Regions from separate parts of the Citrobacter werkmanii genome, predicted to be linked through region 1. Evidence: predicted binding sites of a transcription regulator. Region 1 holds the regulator's gene; the other holds the start of a gene.
What was found. Region 1 encodes LexA, which represses DNA repair genes until DNA is damaged. Its sites were predicted from a motif close to TNCTGTATGTACATACAGNA; they were not measured.
Positions count from the first base shown of each region.

Region 2: sulA (SOS-induced cell division inhibitor SulA) is a predicted target of LexA. The motif match lies at 3,506-3,525, and genes of this name have one in related genera.

Region 1 covers NZ_CP044101.1:534,805-542,882, forward strand. The annotation lists gene FOB24_RS03240 (maltoporin) at 1-275, shown strand, start outside; gene malM (maltose operon protein MalM) at 389-1,336, shown strand; gene ubiC (chorismate lyase) at 1,517-2,014, shown strand; gene ubiA (4-hydroxybenzoate octaprenyltransferase) at 2,028-2,900, shown strand; gene plsB (glycerol-3-phosphate 1-O-acyltransferase PlsB) at 2,955-5,375, opposite strand; gene FOB24_RS03265 (diacylglycerol kinase) at 5,547-5,915, shown strand; gene lexA (transcriptional repressor LexA) at 6,026-6,634, shown strand; gene dinF (MATE family efflux transporter DinF) at 6,766-8,078, shown strand, end outside.
Region 2 covers NZ_CP044101.1:2,067,055-2,075,132, reverse strand. The annotation lists gene FOB24_RS10465 (YccF domain-containing protein) at 120-566, shown strand; gene yccS (YccS family putative transporter) at 585-2,747, shown strand; gene FOB24_RS10455 (TfoX/Sxy family DNA transformation protein) at 2,716-3,330, opposite strand; gene sulA (SOS-induced cell division inhibitor SulA) at 3,547-4,056, shown strand; gene ompA (porin OmpA) at 4,414-5,472, shown strand; gene matP (macrodomain Ter protein MatP) at 5,571-6,023, opposite strand; gene FOB24_RS10435 (AAA family ATPase) at 6,209-7,969, shown strand; gene fabA (bifunctional 3-hydroxydecanoyl-ACP dehydratase/trans-2-decenoyl-ACP isomerase) at 8,038-8,078, shown strand, end outside.

The sequences.
Region 1 (8,078 bases):
GCTACGACAACGTCAAATCTCAGCAGACTGGCGATCGCAACAGCCAGTACAAAATCACCCTCGCGCAACAGTGGCAGGCTGGCGACAGCATCTGGTCCCGCCCGGCAATTCGTGTCTTCGCAACCTATGCCAAGTGGGATGAGGAGTGGGGCTACGTCAAAAATGGTAACGACGTAACCAAATACGCAGCTGCAACGAACTCTGGTATCAGCACCACCAGCCGTGGCGACAGCGATGAGTGGTCCTTCGGTGCTCAGATGGAAATCTGGTGGTAATTCAGCACTAACCTGACGTAAAGACCGAAAGAGGGGCGTAAGCCCCTCTTGATTACGGTTTAGCGCGCTATTGCCTGGCCACCGCTGAACCCATGCTATCTGAGGTGATAACAATGAAAATGAAGAAAAGTCTCGTTGCCCTTTGTTTATCTGCAGGGTTATTTGCCAGCGCGCCTGGCATCAGCCTGGCCGATGTGAATATTGTTCCGCAGAACACTACCGCGGCGCCTGCTATTCCCACTGCAGCGTTGCAACAGCTAACCTGGACGCCTGTTGATCAATCCAAAACTCAGTCCACGCAGCTTGCGAGCGCGGGCCAGCGTTTGGATGTTGCTGGAATTACCGGTCCGGTCGCGGCCTGGAGCGTACCGGCCAATATTGGCGAGCTAACTCTGACGCTAACCAGTGAAGTAAACAAACAAACCAGCGTATTTGCGCCAAACGTCTTAATTCTTGATCAGAACATGACGCCATCTGCGTTCTTCCCCAGCAGCTATTTCACCTACCAGGAGCCCGGCGTAATGAGTGCCGATCGCTTGGAAGGCGTAATGCGTCTGACGCCAGCGCTGGGCCAGCAAAAGCTTTATGTTCTGGTCTTTACGACGGATAAAGACCTCCAGCAGACCACGACCCTGCTTGATCCGGCAAAAGCCTATGCCAAGGGCGTCGGTAACGCCGTTCCCGATATTCCGGACCCGATCGCGCGTCATACCACCGATGGTCTGTTGAAATTGAAAGTCAAAACCAGCTCGTCCTCCAGTGTGTTGGTCGGGCCGCTGTTCGGTTCTTCCGGCCCTGGCCCTGTCACTGTCGGCAATACCGCAGCGCCTGCAGTGACTTATGCTGCTCCGGCAGCAGCGGTTGCCGCTCCTGCGCCGCAGCCGGTGAAGAAAAGTGAGCCGATGCTGAACGACACCGAAAGCTATTTTAATCAGGCGATTAAGGATGCCGTGGCGAAAGGCGATGTCGATAAAGCGCTGAAGCTGCTTGATGAAGCTGAACGTCTGGGATCCAAATCAGCCCGATCCACCTTTATCAGCAGTGTAAAAGGCAAGGGGTAAACATCACCCCACATTGTTGATTTTGCAACAACTGGTGCGTCTCCTGGCGCACCTTTTTTTATCCTTCAGTGCGAATTGTTACGCTTATGTTGCTCTGCCGATCACTTAATTGTGTTTGCTCACCCCGTAATGCCTTTTCTGCGATACAATGCCTTTAGGTTATAAATCGGAGAGTAAGGCATGCCACACCCTGCGTTAACGCAACTGCGTGCGCTGCGTTATTTTGATGCGATCCCGGCGCTGGACCCGCAACTGCTCGACTGGTTGTTACTGGAAGATTCCATGACCAAACGTTTTGAGCAGCAGGGCAAAGAAGTCACCGTCACGTTGATTCGCGAAGCGTTCGTTGGGCAAAATGAGGTGGCTGAAGAACTGACGCTGCTGCCTAAAGAGTCCCGCTATTGGTTACGCGAAATCCTGTTATGCGCGGATGGTGAACCCTGGCTTGCCGGGCGTACCGTGGTGCCTGAATCCACCCTGTGTGGCCCTGAACTGGCCTTACAAAACCTGGGGAAAACCCCGCTCGGACGCTACCTGTTTACGTCATCGACATTGACCCGAGATTTTATTGAGATTGGCCGCGATGCAGCGCTGTGGGGGCGTCGTTCCCGCCTGCGGCTGAGCGGTAAGCCGTTGATGCTTACCGAGCTTTTTCTGCCTGCATCGCCGTTGTACTGAGAGGAAGATAAAGATGGAGTGGAGTCTGACGCAGAATAAGCTGCTGGCGTTTCACCGCTTGATGCGTACGGATAAGCCAATCGGCGCCTTACTGCTGCTCTGGCCTACGCTGTGGGCATTATGGGTAGCAACCCCTGGCATGCCGCAACTGTGGATCCTGGCGGTTTTTGTCGCCGGCGTATGGTTAATGCGCGCTGCCGGATGCGTGGTGAATGACTATGCCGACAGGAAGTTTGACGGCCACGTTAAGCGTACTGCGAATCGACCGCTGCCGAGCGGGGCTGTCACCGAGAAAGAAGCCCGAACGCTGTTTGTCGTACTGGTATTGCTGGCCTTCCTGCTGGTATTGACGCTTAATACGATGACCATTTTGTTGTCCGTTGCGGCATTAGCGCTGGCGTGGGTTTACCCGTTTATGAAGCGCTATACGCATCTGCCGCAGGTGGTGCTGGGGGCGGCGTTTGGCTGGTCGATCCCGATGGCGTTCGCCGCCGTGAGCGAGTCCGTACCGCTGAGCTGCTGGCTGATGTTCCTCGCCAATATCCTCTGGGCGGTGGCCTATGATACGCAGTATGCAATGGTTGACCGCGATGATGACCTGAAGATCGGTATTAAATCGACCGCGATTCTGTTCGGCCAGAACGACAAGCTGATTATTGGTATTCTGCAGGTGGGCGTGCTGGTGCTGATGGCGCTGGTGGGCTGGTTAAACGGGTTGGGGCTGGGCTATTACTGGTCTCTGTTAGTGGCTGGGGCGCTGTTTGTGTATCAGCAGAAACTGATCGTCAACCGTGAACGTGACGCCTGCTTTAAAGCGTTTATGAACAATAACTATGTTGGTCTGGTGCTGTTCTTAGGCCTGGCAATGAGCTACTGGCATTTTTGAGTTTGGCTTAGCCTGCAAAATAAAAACCGGTCATTTCGACCGGTTTTTTTATGCTTACTCGCCTTGTGTGGCGCTCTCGATGGTCAGACGCACATCCGACGTGACCAGTTCGGCCAGCATCTGATAGATCTTCATCGTCTCTTCCGGTTCGGCATCTCCGGTATCGCTGATATATCCCTCGTCACGCAGCGTCAGCACCAGAGAGCTGAACACGGCCTTGTCGAAGAATTCCGGCGCGTTAATGCCGTGCAGGACAGAAAGACGCTGAGCCACGGTGCGGCTCTCTTTCTCCAGCGTACCACGGTTGATAGATGGGTTAGCGCTCAGTAGCCAGAAGGTAATAGCGTAGCGCTGCAACGTCTCACGAGCACCCGCCGCCAGCAGTTGTAGCGTACGGGAGCGGGCCGGATTGATATGCAGTTCGTCATCGTCCAGGGTGATGAGTCCCTGGCGCTGCATTTCGCTGGCCAGTTCGTCGATCACGCCAGCGAGTTCGTCACGCTCCCAGCGCAGAAACAGCTCCGCTTTCAGCATTGGGTATAGCGCTTCAATATGCTGCAGCAGCGCAGCGCGTGAAATATGACGATGCTGGGTTACGATGGCCGCCATTAACGAAGGCAGAACCAGCATATGCGCAATGTTGTTGCGGTAGTACGTCATCAATACCGCCTGCTCGCGCGGCAGAATGATGATGTCGCCAATGGTGTCTTTCTCGACCTCAAACTTGTTCATCTGCAAGGCATGGTCAATTAGTTCACTGGCGCTCTGCGCAGGAACCGTCGCATCCGGGGCATACGGTACGTTGCGCAGCAGACTCAGATAGCAATCGAGTTGTTCAGTCAACTGCTCACGGGTCAGAGAGCGCTGGCGGGAAGCCAGTAACGCGGTACAGCACAGGTTCATGGCGTTGGCCGCGCCTGCGTTGTTAATGCGTACCATCAGATCGGCGGCAATGTTATTTACCGTCGGCGTCAGCCAGGCAGGACGGATAGACTCGATAGGATCGATAGATTCACGCCACTCCGGCACGTGCTGGTTGAGGTAAGTCATCAACGGCATCGGCTCGCCAAAGTTAACGTAACCCTGACCCAGATTACGCAGCTTGCTTAAGCCACGCAGCATTTGCGGCAGGCTCTCTTTCTCTTTCGTCGCGCCCCGCAGTTCTTTCGCATACGTGCCCACTTCCATGACGTGCTCGTAGCCGATGTAGATCGGTACGAGGGTAATCGGACGCGTACCGCCGCGCAGCATCGCCTGAATGGTCATCGACAGCGTGCCGGTTTTCGGGTCGAGCAAACGACCAGTACGTGAACGACCGCCTTCGACAAAGTACTCAACCGAGTAGCCGCGGCTGAACAACTCGCCCAGGTATTCGCGGAAAACGGTGGAATAAAGCTTGTTGCCCTTGAAGGTACGACGAATAAAGAACGCGCCCAGGCGGCGGAAGATCGGACCTGCTGGCCAGAAATTCAGGTTGATGCCTGCCGCGATGTGCGGCGGAACCAGACCCTGATGATACAGCACGTACGACAGCAGCATATAGTCCATATGGCTGCGGTGGCACGGAACATAGACGATTTCGTGGCCATCGTGCGCCAACTGGCGTACACGCTCTGCATTATGAACGTTAATCCCCTGATACAGACGGTTCCAGGTAAAGCCCAGAATACGGTCTGTCAGACGGATCATCTCGTAGGAGAAGTTGGCGGCAATCTCTTCCATCAGCGCTATCGCATTTTGCTGCGCTTTTTCGTGGGAGATTTTTTTACTGCGCGCTTCATCTTCTACCGCGCGCGCGATAGCTTTTGAGGCCAACAGCTTGTTAAACAGATCCTGACGGGCAGGGAGGCGCGGACCGACTGCGGCCAGGCGCTGGCGAGCAAAGTGCATACGCGCTACGCGCGCCAGCTTCTGGGCGATAATTTTATCTGTACCGTGTTCATCCGCCATGCGACGCAGGGAAACCGACGGGGAGAAGCGGACAAAGCTGTCGCGACCCAGCCAGGACACAGCAAAGAATTTTTGTACGCCGTTCAGCATACGCAGCGGCGGGTTGACCTCGCCTTTTTCACGTCCAGGCGCACGGCCAAACATTACCGAAACCGGCACCATCTGCACATCCAGGTCTGGATTGCTGCGATGCAAGTCGAGGTAGTTATGGAACAGCTTAATAGACTCTTCTTTTGGCGTGTAATAGGTGAAGACACGTGGGCCGCCGTGAATAAACACGTAGCGCGGCAGTAGAGTTCCGTCTATCTCCAGCGGTTCCAGGGGATCCGGGAGATCGTGCGCCAGACATTGGGCGCGCAGCGTCAGCAAGTCTGCTTTGGAGTTGTACGGTAGGACGTACATAATGGGGCGAGAAGTATCGAGCCCCAATTCCGGTGCGGGTTCCGCCGGAATAGACTTGCTTTTTACCAGTACGCTTAATGGTAAATTCAGTAATTTGTAGTAAATTCGTGGCCAGCCGGACATAAACGATGTAAAGCCTCTGGTTAATAATGCAAATGCGCTGCAAGGATATCAGAAAGTTTAGTGAATTTCTGGTGTATCCGGTCATACTTCGCGCTGCTTTGCCACACCCTGAAACAAACGGGGTAACGTTACAATGACATTGACGCTAATAATGTAAAAAGGTTCTTTTTGATGGCCAATAATACCACTGGATTCACCCGAATTATCAAAGCTGCAGGCTATTCCTGGAAAGGTTTTCGCGCCGCATGGATTAATGAGGCGGCATTTCGTCAGGAAAGCGTTGCCGTTCTGCTAGGCGTTGCCATCGCCTGCTGGCTGGACGTCGACGCCATTACGCGCGTGTTGCTGATTGGTTCCGTGATGCTGGTGATGATCGTTGAAATCCTCAATAGTGCGATTGAGGCGGTGGTTGATCGTATCGGTTCCGAGTACCACGAACTGTCTGGTCGTGCGAAAGACATGGGGTCGGCGGCGGTATTGCTGTCGATTTTTGTCGCCTTGATCACCTGGGGCATCCTGTTGTGGTCGCATTTGCGATAAAGATTCCACAACTTCATCATTCTCCTGTTTTTTTGCGCAGTTTGCGGTTCCAAAATCACCTTTAGCTGTATATACTCACAGCATAACTGTATATACACCCAGGGGGCGGAATGAAAGCGTTAACGGCCAGGCAGCAAGAGGTGTTTGATCTTATTAGAGATCACATTAGCCAGACAGGTATGCCACCGACGCGTGCGGAGATCGCGCAGCGTTTGGGGTTCCGTTCCCCAAACGCTGCTGAAGAACATCTGAAAGCGCTGGCGCGTAAAGGCGTGCTGGAAATTGTATCCGGCGCATCGCGTGGTATTCGTCTGTTGCAGGAAGAAGAAGAAGGTTTACCGCTTGTCGGTCGCGTTGCGGCAGGTGAGCCACTTCTGGCGCAGCAACACATCGAAGGCCATTATCAGGTCGATCCTTCACTGTTCAAACCGAACGCCGATTTTCTGCTGCGCGTCAGCGGTATGTCGATGAAAGACATCGGGATTATGGACGGTGATTTGCTGGCCGTGCATAAAACACAGGATGTGCGTAACGGTCAGGTTGTTGTCGCACGCATTGACGACGAAGTGACGGTGAAGCGCCTGAAAAAACAGGGCAACAAGGTTGAACTCCTGCCAGAAAACAGCGAATTCAAACCCATTGTGGTCGACCTGCGCGAGCAAAACTTCACTATTGAAGGGCTGGCGGTAGGCGTCATTCGTAACGGGGAATGGCTGTAATACTCTGTTGAGTCCCTGTAGGCCGGATAAGACGTTTGCGTCGCCATCCGGCAACTCGCCCGGTGGCGCTGCGCTTACCGGGCCAGGGCAACATCTTCCAGTACCTCTAACTTCTTTTCAGGCTCCATTTCATGCCTTTCTTTACCTCCTCCGACAAAGCACTCTGGCGTCTTGCCTTACCGATGATCTTCTCCAATATCACCGTTCCCTTGCTGGGATTGGTCGATACCGCGGTCATTGGTCATCTGGATAGTCCGGTCTATCTTGGCGGCGTTGCCGTTGGCGCCACCGCGACCAGTTTTCTCTTTATGCTGCTGCTTTTTTTACGTATGAGCACCACAGGTCTTACCGCCCAGGCATTTGGCGCGAAAGATCCGCAGGCACTGGCGCGTGCGCTGGTGCAACCGCTAATGCTGGCGCTGGGGGCGGGGCTGCTTATCGCACTGTTTCGTACGCCGATTATCGATCTGGCTCTGCATATTGTCGGGGGAAGTGAAGCGGTACTGGAGCAGGCCCGACGTTTCCTGGAAATCCGTTGGTTAAGCGCACCCGCGTCTCTGGCGAATCTGGTGCTGCTCGGCTGGCTGCTTGGCGTTCAGTATGCGCGGGCGCCGGTTATCCTGCTGATTGTCGGTAATGTTCTCAATATTGTGCTCGACTTATGGCTGGTGATGGGCCTGCATATGAACGTGCAGGGCGCGGCGCTGGCGACGGTCACCGCCGAATATGCCACCTTGCTGATCGGTCTGTTAATGGTACGCAAAGTCCTGCATATGCGCGGAATTTCGCTGGCAATGTTGAAACAGGCCTGGCGTGGCAATTTCCGCCGCTTACTGGCGCTTAACCGTGACATTATGCTGCGCTCGCTGTTGCTGCAGCTCTGTTTTGGTGCCATTACGGTGCTGGGCGCGCGCCTGGGGAGCGATATCATTGCGGTAAATGCCGTTCTGATGACCCTGCTGACCTTTACCGCCTACGCGCTGGACGGGTTTGCCTACGCCGTTGAAGCGCATTCTGGTCAGGCCTATGGCGCACGGGATGGCAGCCAGTTACTGGATGTCTGGCGCGCAGCCTGTCGACAGTCCGGTCTTGTGGCGATTCTGTTTTCGCTGGTTTATGCCCTGTTTGGCGAGCACATTATAGCGTTGCTAACCTCGCTCCCGCAGATTCAACTGCTGGCCGATCGCTATCTTATCTGGCAGGTGATTTTGCCGCTGGTTGGCGTCTGGTGTTATTTGCTGGACGGTATGTTTATTGGCGCAACACGGGCTGCAGAAATGCGCAACAGCATGGCCGTTGCCGCCGTGGGATTCGCATTAACGTTACTGGCTTTACCGCTGCTGGGTAACCACGGTTTGTGGCTGGCACTCACCGTGTTTCTCGCCCTGCGCGGGCTTTCACTGGCCTTTATCTGGAGGCGTCACTGGCGCAACGGGACGTGGTT
Region 2 (8,078 bases), 1.5 Mb from region 1:
CAAGCGGATCCACACGAAGAGGTTTGCATATCAGTGTAACCGCCAGAGAAAACGTGCTCCAGCCCAAAAAAACGTTACAATTGCCGAATTCACAGAAAACCAGAGTTAATCGAGGGTTTATGCGTACTGTTCTGAATATTTTAAATTTTGTGCTAGGTGGGTTCGCCACCACCTTAGCCTGGTTATTGGCTACGCTGGTCAGTATTGTGCTTATTTTTACTTTACCCTTGACCCGGTCATGCTGGGAAATAACCCGACTCTCGCTATTTCCCTATGGCAACGAAGCGATTCATGTCGATGAACTTAATCCGGCAGGGAAAAATGTGCTTCTTAATACCAGTGGCACATTGCTCAATATTTTCTGGCTGATTTTCTTCGGTTGGTGGCTGTGCCTGATGCACATTGTTTCCGGCATTGCCCAGTGCATTTCGATTATTGGTATTCCGGTGGGCATTGCGAACTTTAAAATTGCCGCTATTGCGCTCTGGCCGGTGGGGCGTCGGGTGGTTTCAGTCGAAGTTGCCCGCGCTGCGCGTGAAGCCAATGCGCGCCGTCGCTTTGAATAATCAGGACTGATGGCCTTTATGTTAAGTCCGCTGCTTAAACGCTATACCTGGAACAGCACCTGGCTGTACTACGTCAGAATTTTTATCGCGCTTTGTGGCACAACAGCGCTACCCTGGTGGCTGGGCGATGTTAAGCTGACCATCCCGCTCACGCTGGGTATGGTCGCTGCCGCGCTGACCGATCTGGACGATCGCCTCGCTGGCCGACTGCGCAATTTGATCATTACGTTGATCTGCTTTTTTATTGCCTCGGCTTCCGTAGAACTGCTCTTCCCATGGCCATGGCTGTTTGCCATTGGGTTAACGCTTTCCACCAGCGGCTTCATTCTGCTGGGGGGCTTGGGCCAGCGCTATGCAACCATCGCCTTTGGGGCGTTGTTGATTGCCATTTATACCATGCTGGGAACGTCGCTTTACGATCAGTGGTATCAGCAGCCGATCCTGTTGCTCGCTGGCGCTATCTGGTACAACCTTCTGACGCTGACCGGGCATCTTCTGTTCCCCATCCGCCCACTGCAGGACAATCTGGCGCGTAGCTACGAACAGTTAGCGCACTACCTGGAACTGAAATCACGCCTTTTTGATCCCGACATTGAAGATGAAAGCCAGGCGCCGTTGTATGATTTGGCCCTCGCTAATGGGCAATTGATGGCGACGCTAAACCAGACAAAGGTATCGTTACTGACTCGCCTGCGCGGCGACCGCGGTCAGCGCGGAACGCGTCGCACGCTACATTACTATTTTGTAGCGCAGGATATTCACGAACGCGCCAGCTCCTCCCATATTCAGTATCAAACGCTACGCGACCATTTCCGTCACAGCGACGTGATGTTTCGCTTCCAGCGCTTGATGTCGATGCAGGGGCAAGCCTGCACCCAGTTGTCCCGCTGTATTTTATTACGCACGCCTTACCAGCACGATCCGCACTTTGAGCGCGTCTTCACGCATATAGATGCCGCCCTGGAGCGTATGCGTGCGAGCGGTGCGCCTGCAGACCTGCTCAACACGCTGGGATTTTTACTCTCAAACCTGCGAGCTATCGACGCCCAACTGGCCACCATCGAGTCAGAACAGGCTCAGGTACTCTCGCGTAATGAGTCTGAAAATCAGCTTGCCGATGACAGTCCGCATGGGTTCAGCGATATCTGGTTACGTCTGAGCCGTAATTTTACGCCTGAGTCAGCCCTGTTTCGCCATGCAGTACGCATGTCGCTGGTGCTTTGTGTCGGCTATGCCATTATCCAGATTACCGGGATGAACCACGGATACTGGATCCTGCTGACCAGTCTGTTTGTCTGTCAGCCAAACTACAACGCTACCCGACATCGCCTGGCGCTAAGGATTATCGGTACATTGGTAGGAATCGCCATTGGTTTACCTATCCTGTGGTTCGTTCCCTCTCTGGAAGGTCAGTTGATACTTTTGGTGATCACTGGCGTACTGTTTTTTGCCTTTCGCAACGTCCAGTATGCGCACGCCACGATGTTTATCACGCTGCTGGTACTGCTGTGCTTTAATCTGCTCGGTGAAGGTTTCGAAGTTGCGCTGCCGCGCGTTATCGATACGCTGATAGGGTGTGCCATCGCATGGGCTGCCGTGAGTTTCATCTGGCCTGACTGGCGTTTTCGTAACCTGCCGCGTGTCATTGAGCGGGCCACTGACGCAAACTGTCGTTACCTTGATGCTATTCTCGAACAATATCATCAGGGTCGTGATAACCGTATGGCATACCGTATCGCCCGTCGTGACGCGCACAATCGTGATGCAGAGCTTGCCTCCGTGGTGTCGAACATGTCGAGTGAACCGGATGTCACGGCCCAAACGCGAGAAACAGCATTTCGCTTGCTGTGCCTCAATCATACGTTTACCAGTTACATTTCCGCCCTTGGCGCACACCGCGAACAGTTAACCAACCCGGAAGTTCTGGCATTACTGGATGATGCCGTCTGCTATGTTGATGACGCGCTTCACTATCAACCCGCAGACGAACAGCGCGTCTACCAGGCGCTGGAGGGGCTGAAGCATCGAATTCAGCATCTTGAGCCAAGTCCGGATAGTAAAGAACCGCTTGTTATACAGCAAGTTGGGCTATTGATCGCCCTGCTACCGGAAATCCGGCGATTACAACAGCAAATTGCCGTGCTGCCTTCTAATACCCCGGCTTCGGCGTCAGGGAACTGACCCACTCCACCAGTTCCTGGCGACGGACCGCCGGGAGCGCAGCTTCATGCACGCCACCGACCGCGCCTTCAAGGGCATAAAGTATTTTTACCGTCAGGGCTGGATTATTTTGCCGCAGTTTCAGCCAGCACATTTGGGCGCCCAACGTTCGCAATGTTCCCTCATCTTTAATTCCTGCTTCATTTAGCAGGGTCTCCAGATGAAACGTCATATTTGGTAGTTCCCGCAGACGATGTTGAGCAAAGCGACTCTGTTTTTCCTTAACAGCAGCATCTAATGAGTACCGCGATAACGACACCAACTGCTGCTGGTTTTGCCACAGCGCATCATTCACCTGATAGTAGTTGAGTACCACCGGACGCCCGCGCTTTATAAATGTCAGCCAGACAGGCGAATTTTTTACACAGTACTGTACGCTCTGTTCGCAGGCCCGAAGATATAACTCACCGCTGGCGACCATAGCAAAGACCGTATCCCCAACCGTCAAACTGTAGCTGCCAAATAATGAGCGATAGTGAATTGTTCCCAGAGACGCCAGATATTCTTGTGATTTATAGATCTTTGCATAAGAAAGTTCTTTCATAAAAATCCTTTTAAATCATAACGTAAGCAAATGATTTTCAATAACAGATCCGTTAATGACGAAAATAGGCAACTTATTCGTACGGGGCAAGATGAATTTTATTTTTCCCGTAACTACGACTAAAAATTGCGAACCTGTTTCCGAAAATAAGGTTGATCTTTATTGATAGCAGGGTTACTGTATATCCATACAGTAACTCACAGGGCTGGATTGATTATGTACACTTCAGGCTATGCAAATCGTTCTTCGTCGTTCTCTTCCACATCAAGCAACATTGCGCGCGTTTCATCAGAGAACGCAACCGCTGGGCTTATCAGTGAAGTGGTCTATCGCGAGGACCAGCCCATGATGACGCAACTACTGCTGCTTCCCCTGCTGCAGCAGTTAGGGCAGCAATCACGCTGGCAGCTGTGGCTGACGCCTCAGCAAAAATTAAGTCGGGAGTGGGTACAGTCGGCCGGGCTTCCATTGACAAAAGTGATGCAGATTCGCCAACTCTCCCCCTGCAATACGCTGGAATCGATGATCCGTGCGCTGCGCACAGGTAATTACAGCGTCGTTATCGGCTGGCTGGGAGAAGAGTTAACGGAAGACGAACACGCTGAACTGGTTAAAGCGGCTGAAGAAGGAAATGCTATGGGATTTATCATGCGTCCTGTTCGCGCACAGTCACTTGCGGGGAGACAGCATTCCGGGCTAAAAATTCACTCGAATTTGTATCATTGAGTAAAATTAGGATTTATCCTGGAATTTTTTTTCATGCTTCAATTTGCCTTTGAGCTTTAACGCGTTTTTCGTGCGAACGCCTGTCTCAAGCGGTTTTCAGGAAATCTCCAGTGCATTTAGACATCAATAAATGTTAAATATTATGTATACAAGCCTTTTTTTTTCATATGCCTGACGGACTTCACACTTGTAAGTTTTCAACTACGTTGTAGACTTTACATCGCCAGGGGTGCTCGGCGTAAGCCGCAGATATCGGTAGAGTAACTATTGAACTGGTCCCCGGGTGAAGGATTTAACCGTGTTATCTCTCTTCGGAGATATTCATGGCGAATTTTGGATGATAACGAGGCGCAAAAAATGAAAAAGACAGCTATCGCAATTGCAGTGGCACTGGCTGGTTTCGCTACCGTGGCGCAGGCCGCTCCGAAAGATAACACCTGGTACGCTGGTGCTAAACTGGGCTGGTCTCAGTACCATGATATTGGCAACAACCAGATCAACAACGCCGGCCCTACCCACGAAAGCCAACTGGGTGCTGGTGCGTTCGGTGGTTATCAGGTTAACCCGTACGTTGGTTTCGAAATGGGTTATGACTGGTTAGGCCGTATGCCGTACAAAGGCTACACTGACCAGACTCACAACAACGGCGCTTTCAAAGCTCAGGGCGTTCAGCTGACCGCTAAACTGGGTTACCCAATCACTGACGATCTGGACGTTTATACCCGTCTGGGTGGTATGGTTTGGCGTGCAGACGCTAAAAACAACACCGGCTTCAAAGACCACGACACTGGTGTATCCCCAGTATTCGCTGGTGGCGTAGAGTATGCAATTACTCCTGAAATCGCTACCCGTCTGGAATACCAGTGGACCAACAACATCGGTGACGCGAACACCGTTGGCGGTCGTCCGGATAACGGTCTGTTAAGCGTTGGTGTTTCTTACCGTTTCGGCCAGCAGGAAGAAGCAGCTCCAGTAGTTGTTGCTCCAGCTCCGGCTCCAGAAGTACAGACCAAGCACTTCACTCTGAAGTCTGACGTTCTGTTCAACTTCAACAAAGCAACTCTGAAACCAGAAGGCCAGCAGGCTCTGGACCAGATGTACAGCCAGCTGAGCAACCTGGATCCGAAAGACGGTTCCGTAGTGGTTCTGGGCTTTACTGACCGCATCGGTTCTGACGCTTACAACCAGGGTCTGTCCGAGAAACGTGCTCAGTCCGTTGTTGATTACCTGATCTCTAAAGGTATTCCTTCTGACAAAATCTCTGCACGTGGCATGGGCGAATCTAACCCGGTTACTGGCAACACCTGTGACAACGTGAAAGCTCGCGCTGCACTGATCGACTGCCTGGCTCCGGATCGTCGTGTTGAGATCGAAGTTAAAGGTATCAAAGACGTTGTAACTCAGCCTCAGGCTTAAGTTATCGTCTTATAAAAAAACCCCGCATCGCGGGGTTTTTTTTCATCTGTGTTTTAATCAAAGCACACTACTACGTCACCCATTAAACCACCCTGCCACTACTCTTTTCCCAGCAGTGCCTGTAAATCCTGTTTTAAGGTTGACATTTTATTCGCGTACTTCTCTTTATGCTCCGCATCTTCAATCAGTTGCACAATGGTTTCAGAAAGCGTTTTACCGCGCCGCTGCGCAAGGCCTGCTAAGCGTTGCCAAACCATGAATTCCAGATCGATAGATTTCTTTCGTGTATGCTGATGCTCAGCATTAAAATGCCGCTTGCGCCTCGCCCGTATGGTCTGTTTCATACGATTGAGTAGCGCAGGGTTCATGTGTTCTTCAATCCAGGTATTGACCCGAACCGGTTCATTTTCGAGGGTTAGCAATAAATCAACGGCTTCTTTGGCAGCGCTGGCCTCTACGTAACGGGTTATTAATTCCCCCTCACGATGCTTCTTCACCAGGTACTTCCACTTCCAGCCGCTTTCAAGATTTTCAAGTTGTTGATATTTCATTGCGATCTCAATGTTACCGTGTAACTCTTATCAGAATATCAGCTTTTTGAGCAACTGAAGAAAAGAATATCCAGCCTGTGAACTGCCGCGCGTCATCACTTCCGTTTCGCGGTGCTTTCCAGGTGTGTAGTGATGAGGGTTACGGTATAATCTCGTTTTTAACAACAGACTAAAAAACATCAACTTTGACCATTACGAAACTTGCATGGCGTGATCTGGTTCCTGATACCGACAGTTATCAGGAAGTATTTGCACAGCCGCACGTCACTGACGACACCGATACCTTACTTAGTGATACTCAGCCACGTTTACAATTCGCGCTAGAGCAGCTTCTGCAGCACTGGACGACGTCCTCGTTCATGCTGGTAAAAGCACCGGAAGAGCTTGAATACCTTAACCTTATTGCAACTGCTGCACATACACTGCACACGGACGCAGGACGCCTGACTGGGGGTCATTATGATATCTCTGGTCACACTATCCGCTATCGTACAGCGGAAAAAGCAGAAGACAATTTTGCGACGCTAACTCAGGTGGTCAACGCTGACTGGGTTGAAGCCGAGCAACTGTTTGGCTGCCTGCGTCAGTTCAATGGCGATATTTCCCTGCAACCAGGTCTGGTGCATCAGGCGAATGGTGGGGTGTTGGTTATCTCATTACGCACTCTGCTGGCACAACCGCTGTTGTGGATGCGTCTGAAAGCCATTGTCAGCCACGAGCGCTTTGACTGGGTAGCTTTTGATGAGTCTCGCCCATTGCCCGTTTCCGTTCCGCCGATGCCGCTTAAACTGAAAGTGATTTTAGTCGGGGAGCGTGAATCACTGGCAGATTTTCAGGACATGGAGCCAGAACTGGCTGAGCAGGCCATCTACAGCGAATTTGAAGACAACCTGCAGATAGTCGATGCCGAAACCATGACACAGTGGTGCCAGTGGGTAACGCATACCGCCACGCGCAACAATTTGCCCTACCCCGCGCCTGATGCCTGGCAGGTTCTAATCCGCGAAGCGGTGCGCTATACCGGCGAACAGGATACGTTGCCGCTTAACCCCTTGTGGATCATCCGACAGTTCAAAGAAGTGGCCCCGCTATGCGAGAGCGAAACCTGCACAGCGGAACAGTTCAGCCTGATGCTGGCGCAGCGCGAATGGCGAGAAGGATTCCTGGCCGAACGTATGCAGGATGAGATCCTGCAAGAGCAAATCCTTATTGAAACGGAAGGCGAGCGAATTGGTCAGATCAACGCCCTGTCGGTCATTGAGTTTCCGGGTCATCCTCGCGCGTTTGGAGAACCATCACGTATCAGCTGCGTGGTGCATATTGGCGATGGCGAATTCACAGATATTGAGCGCAAAGCCGAGCTGGGAGGAAATATTCATGCCAAGGGGATGATGATTATGCAGGCGTTCCTGATGTCTGAACTCCAGCTTGAGCAGCAAATTCCCTTCTCGGCCTCGCTGACCTTTGAACAATCATACAGCGAAGTTGATGGTGACAGCGCGTCCATGGCGGAATTGTGCGCATTGATTAGCGCCCTCGCCGACGTCCCTGTGAATCAAAGCATCGCCATTACGGGTTCTGTCGATCAATTTGGTCGGGCGCAACCTGTCGGCGGTCTTAACGAGAAAATTGAAGGTTTCTTCGCCATCTGCCAGCAGCGTGAGCTGACAGGTACTCAGGGCGTTATCATTCCATCAGCTAATGTCAGACACCTGAGCCTGCAACCGGCACTGCTACAGGCCATAGAAGAAGAAAAATTCACTATCTGGGCGGTGGACGACGTAACCGATGCATTGCCGCTATTACTAAATCTGGTGTGGGATGGCGAAGGCCAGACAACGCTGATGCAAACCATCCAGGAACGTATTGCGACAGCAACGCAACAGGAAGGCCGTCACCGTTTTCCATGGCCGCTACGTTGGCTGAACTGGATTATTCCGAACTGATCGGACTTGTTCAGCGTACACGTGTTAGCTATCCTGCGTGCTTCAATAAAATAAGGCTTACAGAGAACATGGTAGATAAACGCGAATCCTATACAAAAGAAGACCTTCT